One region of the Halomonas sp. KHS3 genome, then DNA from elsewhere that is predicted to be linked to it. Evidence: predicted binding sites of a transcription regulator. Region 1 holds the regulator's gene; the other holds the start of a gene.
The links. Region 1 encodes FliA, which starts transcription of late flagellar genes. Its sites were predicted from a motif close to CTAAAGTTNNNNNNNNNNCNGCCGATA; they were not measured.

Region 2: a site for FliA is predicted at 4,652-4,678, ahead of RO22_RS04640 (MbtH family protein). Genes of this name have one in related genera too.

The regions. Positions count from the first base shown of each region.
Region 1 covers NZ_JWHY01000012.1:23,475-30,932, forward strand. The annotation lists gene RO22_RS21400 (adenosylcobalamin-dependent ribonucleoside-diphosphate reductase) at 1-415, opposite strand, end outside; gene RO22_RS21405 (hypothetical protein) at 612-1,214, shown strand; gene RO22_RS21410 (sensor domain-containing diguanylate cyclase) at 1,223-3,229, opposite strand; gene RO22_RS21415 (flagellar motor protein MotB) at 3,253-3,927, opposite strand; gene RO22_RS21420 (motility protein A) at 3,933-4,754, opposite strand; gene RO22_RS21425 (RNA polymerase sigma factor FliA) at 4,795-5,496, opposite strand; gene RO22_RS21430 (flagellar protein FlhE) at 5,523-5,954, opposite strand; gene RO22_RS21435 (hypothetical protein) at 5,980-6,552, opposite strand; gene flhF (flagellar biosynthesis protein FlhF) at 6,549-7,458, opposite strand, start outside.
Region 2 covers NZ_JWHY01000002.1:517,983-525,440, reverse strand. The annotation lists gene RO22_RS04660 (non-ribosomal peptide synthetase) at 1-1,831, opposite strand, end outside; gene RO22_RS04655 (TauD/TfdA family dioxygenase) at 1,883-2,884, opposite strand; gene RO22_RS04650 (4'-phosphopantetheinyl transferase family protein) at 2,895-3,635, opposite strand; gene RO22_RS04645 (thioesterase II family protein) at 3,613-4,353, opposite strand; gene RO22_RS04640 (MbtH family protein) at 4,343-4,588, opposite strand; gene RO22_RS04635 (FecR/PupR family sigma factor regulator) at 4,844-5,062, opposite strand; gene RO22_RS04630 (RNA polymerase factor sigma-70) at 5,174-5,701, opposite strand; gene RO22_RS04625 (ATP-binding protein) at 5,956-7,458, shown strand, end outside.

The DNA of each region.
Region 1 (7,458 bases):
GACGCAGCGTCGAGAAGTCGTAGCCGATACCCGCCCCGGATTTCAGCGTCATACCCGCATCGACCACTGAGTCGAGGATATCGCGCATGGAGTCACGAATGGTGCGGGAGACAGTGCAGTTAATCAGGCTCACCGCAGGCTTGTAGGCCTCAGCCCCCGCGTTGGAGAGAATACGACCGGCAGGTATGGCGCCATTTTCCAGCGCCCAGCGGAACTTCGGCAGCCACTCTTCCGCCTTATCACCTTCCACCGCAGCCAGGGCGCGAGCAACACGTTCAAACGTAGCACCGACGTCTTGATCCACGGGCTGACTATGACGATCCTTGAGACGGTATTTGGCGTCCCAGATTTCCCGCGAGGGGGCCTGCATCGGGACATCATTAGAGGTCTTCATAGCCTTGGCAGCGGTGCTCATGTCGCAAAACTCCTTCACAGCGGGGTGAATTATAGCGCTCAAATAGGGCGATTATACGTAGCATCGGAGTGAAGTATAGACGTGACCTCCCACCATATGAGGCACTTTTTTTAATTTTTTCTACCATATATAGGAAAATCAGCGCGTTACTGTTTTGCCAATCCCAAACACGATATAGACTGGGGTTTTGGGTTAAATGGCTTTGATCATGTCCGCAACTCACTTCCTGCGCTCTCCATCCCAGTATCTTTGCACGCTCACGTTTACCGTTGTGGCGATAGCGACCATGTGGATGGTCGCTACGCCCGTCACTAACGCGACCACCTTCAATACCGACGATGTGGCCACCCACGACCATTGGCAGTCAATGACGCTCTCACTGGGGGGCGAACGCCACTATCGGGCGGTAGAAACCCACAGCTACTCGGATGCGACGCTGAGCTTGAATGCCACCTCGGGCGTTTGCGATTTACCCTGGCTGGAGATGCGCGTCACCCTTGAGCAGCAGCAGGGAGAGAGCCGTACAGTAAACCTGGTGCCCACTCGGCTGCGCATCGATGAGCGGCCCGTTATCGACACCATGGCGGAATTTATCACTGAGCGCGGCGATGACGGGTTTTATGCTCACTTTTATTTAAGTGACTTGGCATCACTGATGGCCGACATGCGCCAGGGGGAGCAGCTATTTCTCGGCTTCGACCAGGACGAGCGCGAGCCGTGGTATATGACCTTTAGCCTAAAAGGCGCCGATGCGGCGATCAACCGGATGCTCACCCAGTGTGAAGGTAGTGGCACCTAAAGGTTTGCTTAAATCAGCACCACAGGCTCAAGCGCCATTTCAACGCGGTTGCGTCCGCCATGCTTAGCGCGGTACATGGCGTCATCAGCCCGGGAGATAAGGGTTTTACAGCTGTCACCCGGCTGCCAAACGGCGACACCGATACTCACTGTAACCGTTTGCTCAACGCCCTCTATACGCAGCTCTTCTACCAGCGAGCGCAGCCGCTCAGCCAGGCCAGTGGCGGCATCAACATCGGAATGAGTCGCCAGCACAATAAACTCTTCGCCTCCCCAACGGCCCAGGTGGTCGCAGCCACGCAGCGAGCTTTCCACTAAGCGCGCCAGGGCCACCAGCACATCGTCACCCACGCTATGGCCGTGAGCATCGTTGATCTGCTTAAAGTTATCCACATCGAACAGTAGCAAGGCAAAAGCGGCCGCATAGCGCTTGGCAGCCACCAGCTCTGCATTGATCGCTTCTTCGATGCGGTAACGGTTCCACACCTTGGTTAGAGGATCGAAATGGGCTAATTGCTCAAGACGCTGGTTGGCTTCGGCAAGGGCTTTGCGTTCGTGCTCCAGGTGCATATTCAGTGAGCTAATTTCATAGGCAGAAATCGCCAGCGTCAGGTCTTCCCCCAAGTCTACCGCCGCTAAGCGCTCTACCCGCAGCCACGCTTCACTTCTGCCGACTACCTCTTCAGACCAAGCAACCGATGGAGCCAATATCACGGCCGGTTTAGGGTTGGTTGTAGGCTGCATCGCCCAATACAGCGTTTCCACCTGCTCGGGGCGAAAAAAAATCAGCCAGGCGCGCTGGGTCGAACTCATTGGCAGCGGCACTGCTAGAGCCCCACACTGCTCGGGCATGGCTAGCGAAGCGGTTAACGTCTCTTTGCCGATTTCGCGCGTGCACCAAGGGCCGCTATGTACATGAGTTCTTTCCAGGCGCAGCACAAACTGGCTTATCGCTTCTGGAGTCGGCGTCACACCCGCTTGATAAGCGCCACCATTCACCCACAGCACCACGCCATGGGCGCGAAACAGCTTCATCCAGATAGCCGCCTGCTCATGAAGTAACTGTTGGGGACTTTGCGGCTCGCTGCGCGCTCGCGCACTGAGCACGAGGCTATCCTGAACCCGTTGTAGGTAGCGGGCTTCTTGACGCGCCCGTAGCAACAGCATGCGCTGGGTGGCCATTTGCACGAGGGTGCGAACGGCATCACGCACGGGGGGTTCAACCGAGTGCGGTGCTGGCGAATGGCAAAACACTAGACCCCATAAGCCAGTATCCCCCTGCATGGCCAAACTGAATGACCCACGCACCCCCAGGCGATTTAAATATCGCTGCCGCTCAGGGGCAGGGGCGCGTAAAAAGCTGCCGCTAAGGCTCACTCCCGAGTAGGCGGGAGTCAGCGTTTCAGGCGGCGCATCGACGTCTTCAATTAACCGAACGGGGTAATGTTGGTAACTTTTGCGTAAGGCGACAGGGAAGTCGCTTGAGGGGAAGCGCTGACCCAACAGCGAGGGCAGCTGGTTGCCCAGCGCTTCGGCAACCATTAAACCATGCCAATCACTGTCGAAATGGCACACGGTGACGCGATCATGGCCGGTGAGCTGTTGAATAGCGTTAACCAAGCAGTCGAGCAGCTCTTCCTGGTGGGTTGCGTCGGCTAAATGCATCAGCCGCTCATTGACTGTGCCAAGCAGGCGGCGCTTACCTTGGGGGTTGAGTGGCTCAATCTCGACGATGACCTTCCCACCTGCTCGGTAAGCATAGAGCTGAAAACGCATGTTGCTATGCTTGGAACGAATAAACACCAGCGGGCCGGAGAGTTTCTGCTGCCCCTGCAACTCGCGGCGCACCCGCTGGCTTAGCCGTTTTCCTAACACATAGGCAAGAGTGTGCGGCCCATTTTCAGGGCGCTCAATACCGGTCAAGCGGGTTAAGTTGGTGCTACTGGCTTGAATGCGGCGACAATCGGCATCTAAAACCAGCAGAGCTCCAAACGACTGCAACCGCGGGTGGTACATGGACACAAACGTGGCCTCGCAATCTATTCACCCTCGACCTGCTGCCTTAGCAACAACTCTACGCGACGGTTGGCAGCTCGGCCCTCCGCCGTTGCGTTCGGTTCCATGGGTTGGGTGTCGGCATAACCGACGGCCCGCATACGAGAGATATTGAATCCTTGGCGCTCTAAATGCCTCACCACAGCGATAGCCCGCGCTGATGAAAGCTCCCAATTAGAGGGGAAGCGGGCCGTTGAAATAGGCACGCTGTCGGTGTGGCCTTCTACCGAAATCTGACCGTCAAAACGGGTCAGCACATCGATAAGGCTTTCTACCACCTCTTGCCCACGGGAAGTCAGTACAGCTTGACCGCTGGGAAATAAAAGGCTGGTATCAATACGTAACGTGACCCCTTCACTCCCTTGCGAAACACTGACACCGGGGATGTCGAGCCCATCAAACTGCGGCTGAACCCCTGAATGGCGGGGCTGAATACCAGTGGCTAGAGACGCCAGCGGCAATGATGATACAGCGCTAGCCGAGCGCATGAAAGCAGTATCAGCCGCCTCACCGCCTCCCGGCGGTGTCAGTGAAAGCAGCAGCACAAAGAGCGTGATTAGCAGCGTCAGCACATCCAAATAGCTGGTTAGCCAACCCTCGTCACCATCGCCTGGCGACGGCGTCATTTCCAGTGCGTGGCGCGTATCACGGTCAAGCATCTGGCCTACCCCTTCGCCGCCGCACTAACCGACGAATCAGGCCTTGGTTTGACGCTGTTATCACGGATCTCATCGTGATAGTTAGCTACAAACGAGTTGAGGGTCTCTTCAATAAACGACGGCAGGCGGCGCTTGGTAATCAGCGAAATACCTTCCAGCACCATGTTCATGGTAATCAGCCGCTCTTCGGTGCGGCGCTCGAGTTTCACCGCAATCGGCTTAAACACCAAGTTGGCGAGTAAAATGCCGTAGAAGGTGGTGAGCAGGGCCACCGCCATGCGCGGGCCGATCACCTGCAGGTCGCCTGCGTCCATGACTTCCAGCATATTGACCAGCCCCACCAGGGTGCCGATCATGCCAAATGCGGGTGCGTAGGTGGCCATGGTACGGAATATTTGTGCCTCAGCATGCTCACGCGCTTTAAGACGGGCAATGCGCCAACGCAGCATGTCAAAAATTTCATCCTCTTTGGTGTTGGCAATGACCAGTTGGATCCCGGTACGCAAAAACGGGTTTCGGGTATGCTCCAACTCGCGCTCGACAGCACGTACATCGCCCTTAAACCAGAGTCGCGACATATCCACCAATTCGCGGATATCGTCACGCATATAGGTATTTTCGCGCCGGAATACCAAGCCCACCAACCGTACGACACGCAGCACCTCTTTCAGCGGATAGCTGATAAAGGTTGCCGCTAGGGTACCGGTCACCACAATGGCCAAACCCGGCAAATTGATAAAACTTTCAGGGGACTCTGCGGTGAAAAACAGCACGCTCACCAACAGTAGTATGCTGGCAAATATGCCTATCAGCGTCGAAGGGTTCATCCACGGCTCCTTGCCGGTCACAAGTGAGTAAAAAGAGGTGTTATGCCGAGTCGTGTAAACGCGCGCGTAAGCGGCTGACGGCTTGGCTGTGCAGTTGTGAAACGCGTGACTCCGTGACGCCCAACACAGCCCCTACTTCCTTAAGGTTGAGTTCTTCTTGGTAGTACAGCGCCATTAGCAGCTTTTCACGCTCTGGCAGCGCTTCAATTGCCTCAATCAACGTTTGTCGTTGCTGGCCGTCTAGCAACTGCTCGAACGGTGAATTAGCCAATTCATTATTGCTAGGCTCGCCACCATCGGCCACCAGCTCTTCAAACGGCAACAGTTGACCACTGTTGGTGTCGTTGAGGAGCTGCTGATACTCACTCAACGGCATTTCAAGGTGTTGGGCGATTTCGTTCTCTTCTGGTGCCCGTCCGAGCTGTTGCTCTAATTGACGAACGGCACTGTCAACCGCTCGCGCTGAGCGGCGCACGCTGCGGGGCAACCAGTCGCGGGTACGTAATTCATCCATCATTGCACCGCGAATACGCTGACTGGCAAACGTCGCGAACGTTGCTCCCTGGGTGGCATCGAAGCGCCCCAGTGCTTCCAGCAGCCCTACCATCCCGGCTTGAATAAGGTCGTCGAGCTCAATGCTGGCTGGCAAACGGACCTGAAGCGTCAAGGCCTGACGTCGTACCAGTGGCATGTATTGCGTCAACAGCTCACTCTGTTTGATCCTGCCTTGTGCTGTGTACATCCTCTCGCCTCGCGTCTATCCAGCCTTCACTGATAGTTCACAATCATTTGCAGCCCCTGGACACGAACAGGCCGCTGCCCCGGACGTAAAGCGAAGCGAAAATGCAACGGCGCATCCGCGGCAAACCCCGCCAGGGCAGTGGTAGTCCCCCGCATGCCAGCTAACGCAACGCACTGCTCAGGATGGCACAGCCAAGCGTTTAATAACGCACCAGGGGGATATTGAAACTGCCAATGAATACGCCCGAGCTGTGCTGACTCCACATTGTTAGCAGCAGCGGGTGGGGTAGCGTTTTGACTAGCACTTGCCCTATCACTCATCGCTACCATCAGACCTGGTATCTGGCTGCTCCAGCTACCGGGTGTCGCCTGAGCGTTTCCCGTTAACCCTGCTAGTAGACACCCTGTCAGCAGTACTGGGCTCAGTAGCAGTCTCCCTCTTAATAGCCAGCTTAGCATGCTTGGTCTCCTCAGCAGAGTGCGCTCATCGTGCAAGTACCAACAGCTCCATATTTAAGTAGTAATCAGCTGCCTCACGCAAGTTATTGAGCAACCCTTGACGCGGCAAATGCGGCTCGTGGAGCGCCAGCAAACGGCGCGGCCCGCCACGCTCATGTAATTGACGCAAGGTACGGAACATGGAAGCAAAGGTATCGGCATCGCTACTGATCCACAGTGCCCAACGGCTGTATTGATCGCAAAGTTGGGCTAGGTCGGCCGTTTCGGCCATGACGATATGAATATCCCAATCCTCAGGATCACCGGCCCAGCTTCGACCTAACGTCGACCACTGCCCTAATCTTGCTTTAACCTTGTTCACCTGGGCTGCACCACTACCTGGTAGCCCGACCACAATAAGCGGAATTTTGGGCTGGTGCGCTACCACCGTTGCTGGCTCTTCCACCGCTGCAGCTGTCGGCGTTAACAGAGAGGTAGGCTGTTTAGATTCCGGCACGTGTTCTGCCGCCGCAACATCAACTGTACCCTCAGCTTGCTGCTGTTGGCGCTGCAGGTTTGCCCACTTGCGTAGACCCGATGCTTGATCCTGTTCGCTCACACCACGCCCTCTCGACTAACACTGCCCATTTGACGAATCGCATCTCGTGCCATAAAGGCGTAGACCAGTGCATCAAGCATGCCGGTATCGCGGCGGCGACGGCTGTTGCCTAACAGGTTGAGCAGATCGCCACGCAGCGTCTGCGCCTCCTCATCATCAGCAACATCGAGATGCCCGGCGACCGATGCCACACCGCTGGCCATCAATAGGCGAACTTCAGCATTTAGATCCCCGCTATCGGCCTCTTTTAACTGCTGCCACGCGCGACGCGTCAAGGCGGCCAAGCCTTCGCTTTGCAGCTGGGTTAACAGCAGTGAGAGCACCTCTGCTCCTAGCCGAGCGGGGGTAAGCCAGTAGCGGCGCGCCACTACTTTGGCGCTTTCCGGATCGCGAACTTCACCGAACCAGGCGAGTAGAGCCGTGCCGCTGGCGTCCTCGACTTCGGCGTAGGCAGTCCACAGTTGCACCGATTGGCCACGAAAACGCACGCCCACATGGTGCGTTAGCACACTGTCACTAAATAGCTGGCGGATAGATTGACGTTCGTGGTGAAAGCGTAACCGATGACTGGGGGCCACTTGGCTGACCCAGGTCAAGTGCTCAGCTTCCAGCCACGCTAGTGCATCCGGTTCAGGGAAGCGCGGCAGTAAGTGCACCGCTACACCGCTCGATGCCGACAGCGCGGCTAAGCGTGGCTGCCATCCTGCGGCGTGGCGATGCTGCAGCCAGGGTAGCGCCAGCCAGGCACCATCCGTGTCCAGGCCAATGTCCGGCATTGCCCAGTCGCAGCCGCGCTCATTGCGCCGCGGAAACCACGCCATCCCTAAGGTGGTCTTTGCCGCTGGATAACCGGCAAGTAATGCATCCAAATGCGTTTCCTGCAAACGACTAGGCAGCGAAGCTAGG
Region 2 (7,458 bases), on a different contig from region 1:
CACCACCAGCATCCTCATCGCTGCCGCCACTGACAAAACGCCCAAAGGCGTGAATGGCGTAGGCATCCAGGCTACCCGCCTCCCAGCCTTGGCGGCAGGTGCTGCGCTGCAATTTACCGCTGGAGGTTTTGGGAAGGCCACCTGGGTTGAGCAGTAGCACTACCGAAAGCGGCTCATGGCAAGTGCTCCCCACTGTCTCGCTTAGCGCTTCGACCAACTTCTCGGCGGGCACTAGCTTCTGTATGCCGCGGGAGACTTCTGCCGCAATGCCAATCCCTTCAGCGCCTTCCGGCGTGGTCACTGCAAAGGCCGCCACGCGCCCTTTGCGCACTGCTTCCACCTCGGCTTCGATAGCGCTCTCGATATCCTGTGGGTAGACGTTATGGCCGCGCAGAATGATCAGGTCTTTAATACGCCCAGCGATATACAGCTGCCCTTCGTGCAGAAAGCCCAGATCGCCGGTGCGCAACCAGCGATCATCGCGGGCGTCGTGGTTCTGTGCATCAGCATCATCGGTGCGCTGCCAACTGACCCCATCGCGGGTAACAAAGGCTTGCGCTGTTGCTTCTGGGTTCTGCCAATACCCGTGCGCCACGCTAGGCCCATTGACCCAGATCTCGCCGACTTCACCACTGGGCAGCGAGTGAAGCCCCTCAGGGTCGACAATATCGATAGCGTGACCGGGTTCCGGTGTACCGCAGCCCACCAGGGTGTTGCCTTCAACCGCTGAGGCAGCCTTTCCCTCGGCCAGCGACTGTTGAGAAAAAGCCGTGCCTACCACGCCCGTACCGCGCGAATTACAGCTAACCAATAGCGTCGCTTCGGCCAAGCCATAACAGGGTGCTGCGGTGTCAGCGGCAAAGCCCGCCGGGCGGAAGCGTTCGATAAAGCCAGTGAGGGTATCGTGGCGTACCGGCTCGGCGCCTGAGAACGCAACCCGCCAGCTGGATAAGTCGAGCGCCTCAAGCTGCTCGTCGCGGATACGCTCAAGACACAGCCGGTAGGCAAAATCAGGGCCACCGCTAATGGTGCCCCGGTGGCGGGAGATCGCTTCCAGCCAGCGTACCGGCCGCTGTAAAAAGAAGGTGGGGCTCATCAATACCGCAGGGATACCGCGATAGATGGGCTGCAGCAAGCCACCGATCAGCCCCATGTCGTGGTAAAGCGGCAGCCAACTGACGAAAACATCGTCGGCACCAATCGAGAAGCCCGTCTCAATAGCACGCTCGTTCGCCATCAGATTGCCATGGCTAACCATCACCCCTTTGGGAGTGGCCGTGGAACCTGAGGTGTACTGTAAAAAGGCGAGATCACCACGCTTTGGGCGATGCTCAATCCAGTGTTCAGCGCGGCTCTCATCTACGGCATCCACGGGGATCAGTTCGGCGCTGCCGAAGCCTTCGCTTGCAGATGCGACCACATCGATAATCGTTGTAGAGGTGAGCACACAGGCGGCCTGGGAGTCGGCGGCAATGGCGAGCAGACGTGCCAGATGTTGCTGCTTGGCCGACTCTGGAGGGAAGACCGGCACGGCAATCACCCCGGCATATAGGCAGGCGAAGAACGCCACCACATAGTGTTCATCGTTATCCAGCAGGATCAAGGCACGCTCACCAGCCGGGAACCGCTGCTGGAGCTCGCTGGCCAGGGCGCGGGAACGCCGCTCCAGGGTGGCGTAGTCAAGGGTGGTCTCACCTTGTGCGTTCACTACAATCAGCGCCCTGTCGCTGGGCCTTTCCCGGGCCAGGCGACTTAAATGCTCAACGAAGCTGTGGTTAACAACGTTATGGGACGGGTGGCTGTTCATCGTCTGGGCGTGCCTTATATTCATATGCGTACCTGCTGGAACTCCTGGCCGTGGCGTGGGATTGAGCCGTTGTATTCAGTCTTTGGAGAGGTTGCCGTGACCTTCCGCCATGGCGACGACGACTTTGCGCGGCCCTTTGAACGGCGTGCGTGCATGGGCGACCAGCATGTTGTCGAGCATTAGCACATCGCCTGCCTGCCAGGGGAACATCACCGTTTCGTCGGCCAGTACGCCGCGGATCTCATCGAAGATGGCATCGTCGATGGGGCTACCATCGGCAAAGAAGACGTTGCGCGGCATGTCTTCGGGGTCAAGCAGCTCTTCCAGCGACTCTCGTACTTCTGGCTGCAGGTTGGAGACATGGAAAAGATGGCCTTGGTTGAACCACACCTGCTCACCGGTGACAGGGTGAGTCTCTATGCTTTGGCACAGTTGGGTGGTACGCAGGTCGCCATCGGGCTTCCACTCACAGCGAATACCCGCGCGCTGGCAGAATGCCTCCACTTCAGCGCGGTCTTCGGTGTTAAACACCTTTTGCCAAGGCATATCGAAATCACCGTAGTTGCGTACGTAGAGAATGCCTGGAGCAAAGCGCTCACGAATCTCTACTGGCATACGGCGGTAAATAGCGCGGCTATCGGCTATCGGCGTCTCTCCCCCTTCGGGGGAAGCGGTGACACAGTGGAACCAGATTTTCATCGGCCACTCGCGGGTGTAGGCCTGCTCATTGTGGAGGGGAATATGTTGATGGGCGGGGTATTCGGTGGAGGTATAAATGCCTGACGAAACCGCTGAGCGTGGCGTAGAAGCGAACTCATAGCTCAGCAGAGGATGACCAAAGGCGGCAGCAAACTGCTGAAAATCGTCCACGGAGGGAACATCGAAGCCTCTTAGCAACACCCCGCCGACTCTGGCCACCAACGTCTCAATATCAGCACGCAAATCGCCAAAGGCTTCCAGCAGCGGCTGCCCTGGATAGGAGGGAGAAATCATAATGGGCAGCTCCGAATCAGCAGGCCCCTGACGTTTGGATATGGTGTTGGTTTGTTGCGTTGGTGTTGCGCTTTGGCTGTCCATTATTGATCTCCTAAAAATTCGTTGAGTAGCGTTCGCCCTGAGCGCTATGGGCATAGCAGGTGCAGTCCGAGTCGACATAGCTTTTGTCGACATAGCCCAGGGCAGCGGCATAGCCACTCGGCGCTGGCAGCGGCCATGCTTGCAAAGGTGATGAAATGGGAAGCGAGTGCTCAAGGTGATAGGTGCCTGGCGACCCTAAAGAGGAAGTGATCGAGAGCGCCTGCAAATGATCAGCGATGCCCAGGCCCAAGGCTTTGAGCACCGCCTCTTTAACCACCCAGCGCTCCATAAAGGGCAGTGCGATGCCGTCGCGTGCGTGGCCGAGCTGCTCACTCGGCGATAGCACCAGCCCTTGCAGCGGCGCCAGTTCGGCCTCGGGTCGGCAGCGCTCAATATCGACTCCCACCGCGCCGCCGGGAGCAAGCGCGATCAGGGCGACATGGCCAGAGTGGGAGACATTGAAAGCAGGCCCATCAGCGTTTTCCAACGCTGGTTTGCCGTAAGCGTTCTGAGTGAACACCAACTTTTCTGGCGCTATACCGGTGTGCGCTGATAGCAGTCGCCGTAGGGCCGCGCGAGTCGCCACGGCGCGTACGACATCGGCATGACGGCGAAGCCGCTGGGCGCGCTGCCACTCGGCTCGACTCAGCAACCGATCATCTTCGTCAGCCACCGGGGCGTTTAGACCGAGCGATAAGCGCCAGACTTCAAGCCCCTCAGGGGCCCCTTCAGCTAACTGCAGGCGCTGCATGGGGCACCTCCTCAAGCCGTCGAGTTAGCGCCCGTTCGATAGTCTCCAGCACTTGTGCTTGCTGCTGGCGAATAAAGAAGTGCCCTCCTTCGAACCAGTCCAACGAGAACGCCCCGCCCGCTTCTCGCTGCCACGCTTCTAAACGCTCTCTTTCGATATCGTCATCGCGCCCTGCGAGTACCTGTAAGGGATAACCAAACGGCGACCCGCCGCGATAGCGGAAACTGCGGCAGAGGCGATAGTCCGCCGCCAACACATCAAGAGTGAGGCGCAGCAGTTCCGGGCTTTCGAACACTTCCTCTGGGGTGCCGCCCTGCTGGCGTAGATCCGCAATCAGGGCCTTGTCGTTATCAAGGCCCGCCAAGCGGTCTGAGTCGCGCATTGAGGGCGCCGCGCTGCCTGAGGCGAACAGCATCCGCGGCTGAGGTCGCCCTACATCGCGCAAGCGAGCTGCCATGCCGTAGGCCAACAACGCCCCCATGCTGTGACCGAACAGGGCAAAGTCGCCGCGCATCCGCGTTGCTTGCTCTTCGCACAGCCGCACGACCTGGGACTCGAAGTCATCGATGAGCGACTCACCCAGGCGCTCACCACGCCCAGGCAGCTCGACGGGATATACCTCGATCCAGGCGGGCAACTGACGCTTCCAGCGCAGATACATGGTGGCGCTAGCCCCGGCACAGGGCAGGCAGAGCAGTCTTAAACGCTTAACCTGCATCCACCTGCTCCGCCTCAGCGTTAGCCTGCTCATCCATCCACTGGCGCAGCGAGAGTGGCCGCATATCAGTCCAGGTCTTTTCGACGTAGTCGAGGCAGGTTGGCTTATCGCCGAGTACGCCGGTATCGGTCCAGCCAGCGGGAATCGCTTTCCATTCTGGCCAGAGGGAGTACTGCTCTTCGTGGTTGACTAATACGCGGAAGACACCATCTTCACGATCAAAACAGCTTGTCATGGGACTAACCTCATCGTTGCCAAAGGAATGAGAAATAAAACGCAATTACTTCTCATTACTCAATGACGAGTGAGGCGTCAGAAAATTTAATGTTGGGGTAGGAAAATAGAAAAAATAAGGGGAGGGGCCGCTAGGGCGTAGGCATAGAATTACCTTTGCCAGACTAAGAATTGCACCAGTAGGAGGCAGCTTTAGCTCGCGACCATTTAGTTAGCCTGACAACCGAAGGAGGAGAGTAAAAAAAACAGTGACTGATCAGTTGCGCTCATCACCACTTGGAATCATCCCCGTTAGCAGCCATAGCTGTTCGGCTTCACGAAATACACGGCGGTGCTGAGAAGAAGCCGCTAACCACGCATGAAGCGCCTCGCGATCAGCGTCGCTCAACGTCTCTTCATGCTCGCGCATCAGCCAGTCTAGCGCCGTTTGCCAAACGGCATCATCGCCGCTGTCGTTATCCATCGTTACTGTCAAACCTCGCTACTGCTGCCTGCTGAACACCTGTCTCGGGAAGCGTGTAATATTATCAACGCTATTTGCTGACAGTGTAACAAAGCGACAACAAAGAAGGGACGGAACGTGGGCTTACCGATCTGGCAACGTCTGGCCTTGTAGCGACTGGCGGCAATGAGTCAATGCATCGCGAATCATAAAATTAACTAACGTGGTGGAAATACCTAACAAGTGGGCCACTTCCCGCTGCGTATGACTTCCCGAACGATAGAGCTCAAAAGCGCGACGCGTACGCTCGGGCAGCTCGTCCAGCGCGTCCACCACCTGTGCCAAGGCCTGGCGGTCAATCGCGATCACCTCTGGAGAGTGTGACGCGTAAGAGGCGGCCTCCCCTTCCTCTTCTTTTGCAAACAAAGTTGACTCAAACGCCGAACGGCGGCAGCGGTCAATGGCGAGGTTGCGCACCACACGTGACACGTAAGATATGGGCTGCTTCACCTCAAAAAGCGTGGTTGCTTCCGAAATTTTTAGATAGGCGTCCTGCACGACATCATCGGCTTGATCAGCATTGCCCAATACTCTTGCGGCGACACAGCAGAGCCGGGGCCGCTGATTAACGAAGATATCTTCTAACTCAGCGCTCCAGGTCTGGGTATCCACAGCTCGGCCTCCTGCCTTGATTAACACCACGGAATAAATGGCAATAATTATTATTTGCGTTAGAGCCTGACAAGTCAACTGGTGAGAGCTAACTCACTTTTTATAACGATATGCTTGTTGGCAGCACTACTTCATGAGATGTTTCTCGTCTCCCTCCAGCCCTTGTTACTTCGTTGCCACCAACGCCTTTACCTTAGCTGCGAACAACACTCGGCGCGCTGACGACTCGTGGCTAGGCATTTCAGCCCCTGAGCATGCTAAACTACTGCTGCTCGCATCGCTGTTTCTTGCTCTGGAGACCCACCGTGACGGATGCCCACCGCCGTAAGCTACCCATCGGGATTCAGACGTTCTCGGATATCCGCGAAGGGAACTATTACTACGTCGATAAGACACCGCACATTGAGCGTTTGGTTAACCAGAACAAATACTACTTCCTTTCGCGGCCACGCCGCTTCGGCAAAAGCCTGTTGCTGGACACCCTGCGTTGCCTGTTTGAAGGTCGCCAGGCGCTGTTCGAAGGGCTGTATCTCCACGACAAGTGGGACTGGCAACAGCGCTACCCGGTGATTCGTATTAGCTTTGCCGATGGCGTGATGCAGGGCCGTGAAGGGCTGGATGAGCGTATCCGTGAGCAGCTACGCGTTCAACGTGAGCAACTCGGCATTACCCACCACCATAAAACCGATATACCGGGTGAATTTTCTGCCCTCATTCGCGCCGCCCACCAGAAGAGTGGTCAGCGGGTGGTCATTCTGATTGACGAATACGACAAGCCGATTCTGGACAATATCCTGGTACCGGAGCGCGCCCGGGAACTGCGCGAGGGTTTGAAGAACCTTTACAGCGTGCTGAAAGACGCCGACCCGCACCTGCACTTCGTGCTGCTTACCGGTGTGTCCAAATTCAGCAAGGTCAGCCTGTTTTCGGGCTTGAACAATCTCCGCGATATTACCCTTTCGCCCGACTATGCAACCTTGTGTGGTTATACCGATGACGATATCGATACCGTATTTGAACCTGAACTTTCTGGGTTAGACCGTCAGGAAATCAAACAGTGGTATAACGGCTATCGCTGGGGTGGTCGTGAGGTTACCTCTGTCTACAATCCCTTCGATGTACTATTGCTGTTCCAAGAGCAAGAATTCGGCCCGTACTGGTTTGAGTCCGCGACGCCAACGTTTTTGGTCGATATTCTCAAACAACGCGGGGTGTTTACCCCTCGATTGGAGACCTTGCAGGCAAAAGCACAGTTGCTCGGCCGCTTTGATGTCGACGATATCACCACCGAAGGGCTGCTGTTCCAAACCGGCTACATCACCATTAAAGACGTGCAGGAACCCATGCTGGGTTATCGCCTCTATACGCTGGGCTTTCCGAACAGGGAGGTAGAAAGCAGCCTTAACGATTTATTGCTGCCAGTATTGGGTATTAACACAAGCGATGCGCAAACCTACCAACTGGCGTTATTTGACACTTTTCAGCGCCATGACCTTGCTGCGTTGGAAGCTCACTTAAAGGCGCTCTACGCCGGACTCCCCCATGACTTGTACCGCAACAACCCCATCGCCAAATACGAAGGGCATTATGCCAGTGTCTTTTACAGCCACTTTGCGGCCTTGGGGCTGGATGTAACCGTGGAAGACGCCAGCCACCACGGCAAGGTGGATATGAGCGTGGACTTTGGTGGGTATATCTACCTGTTTGAGTTCAAAGTGGTGGAACAACTGCCGGAAGGTAAAGCGCTGGAGCAGATC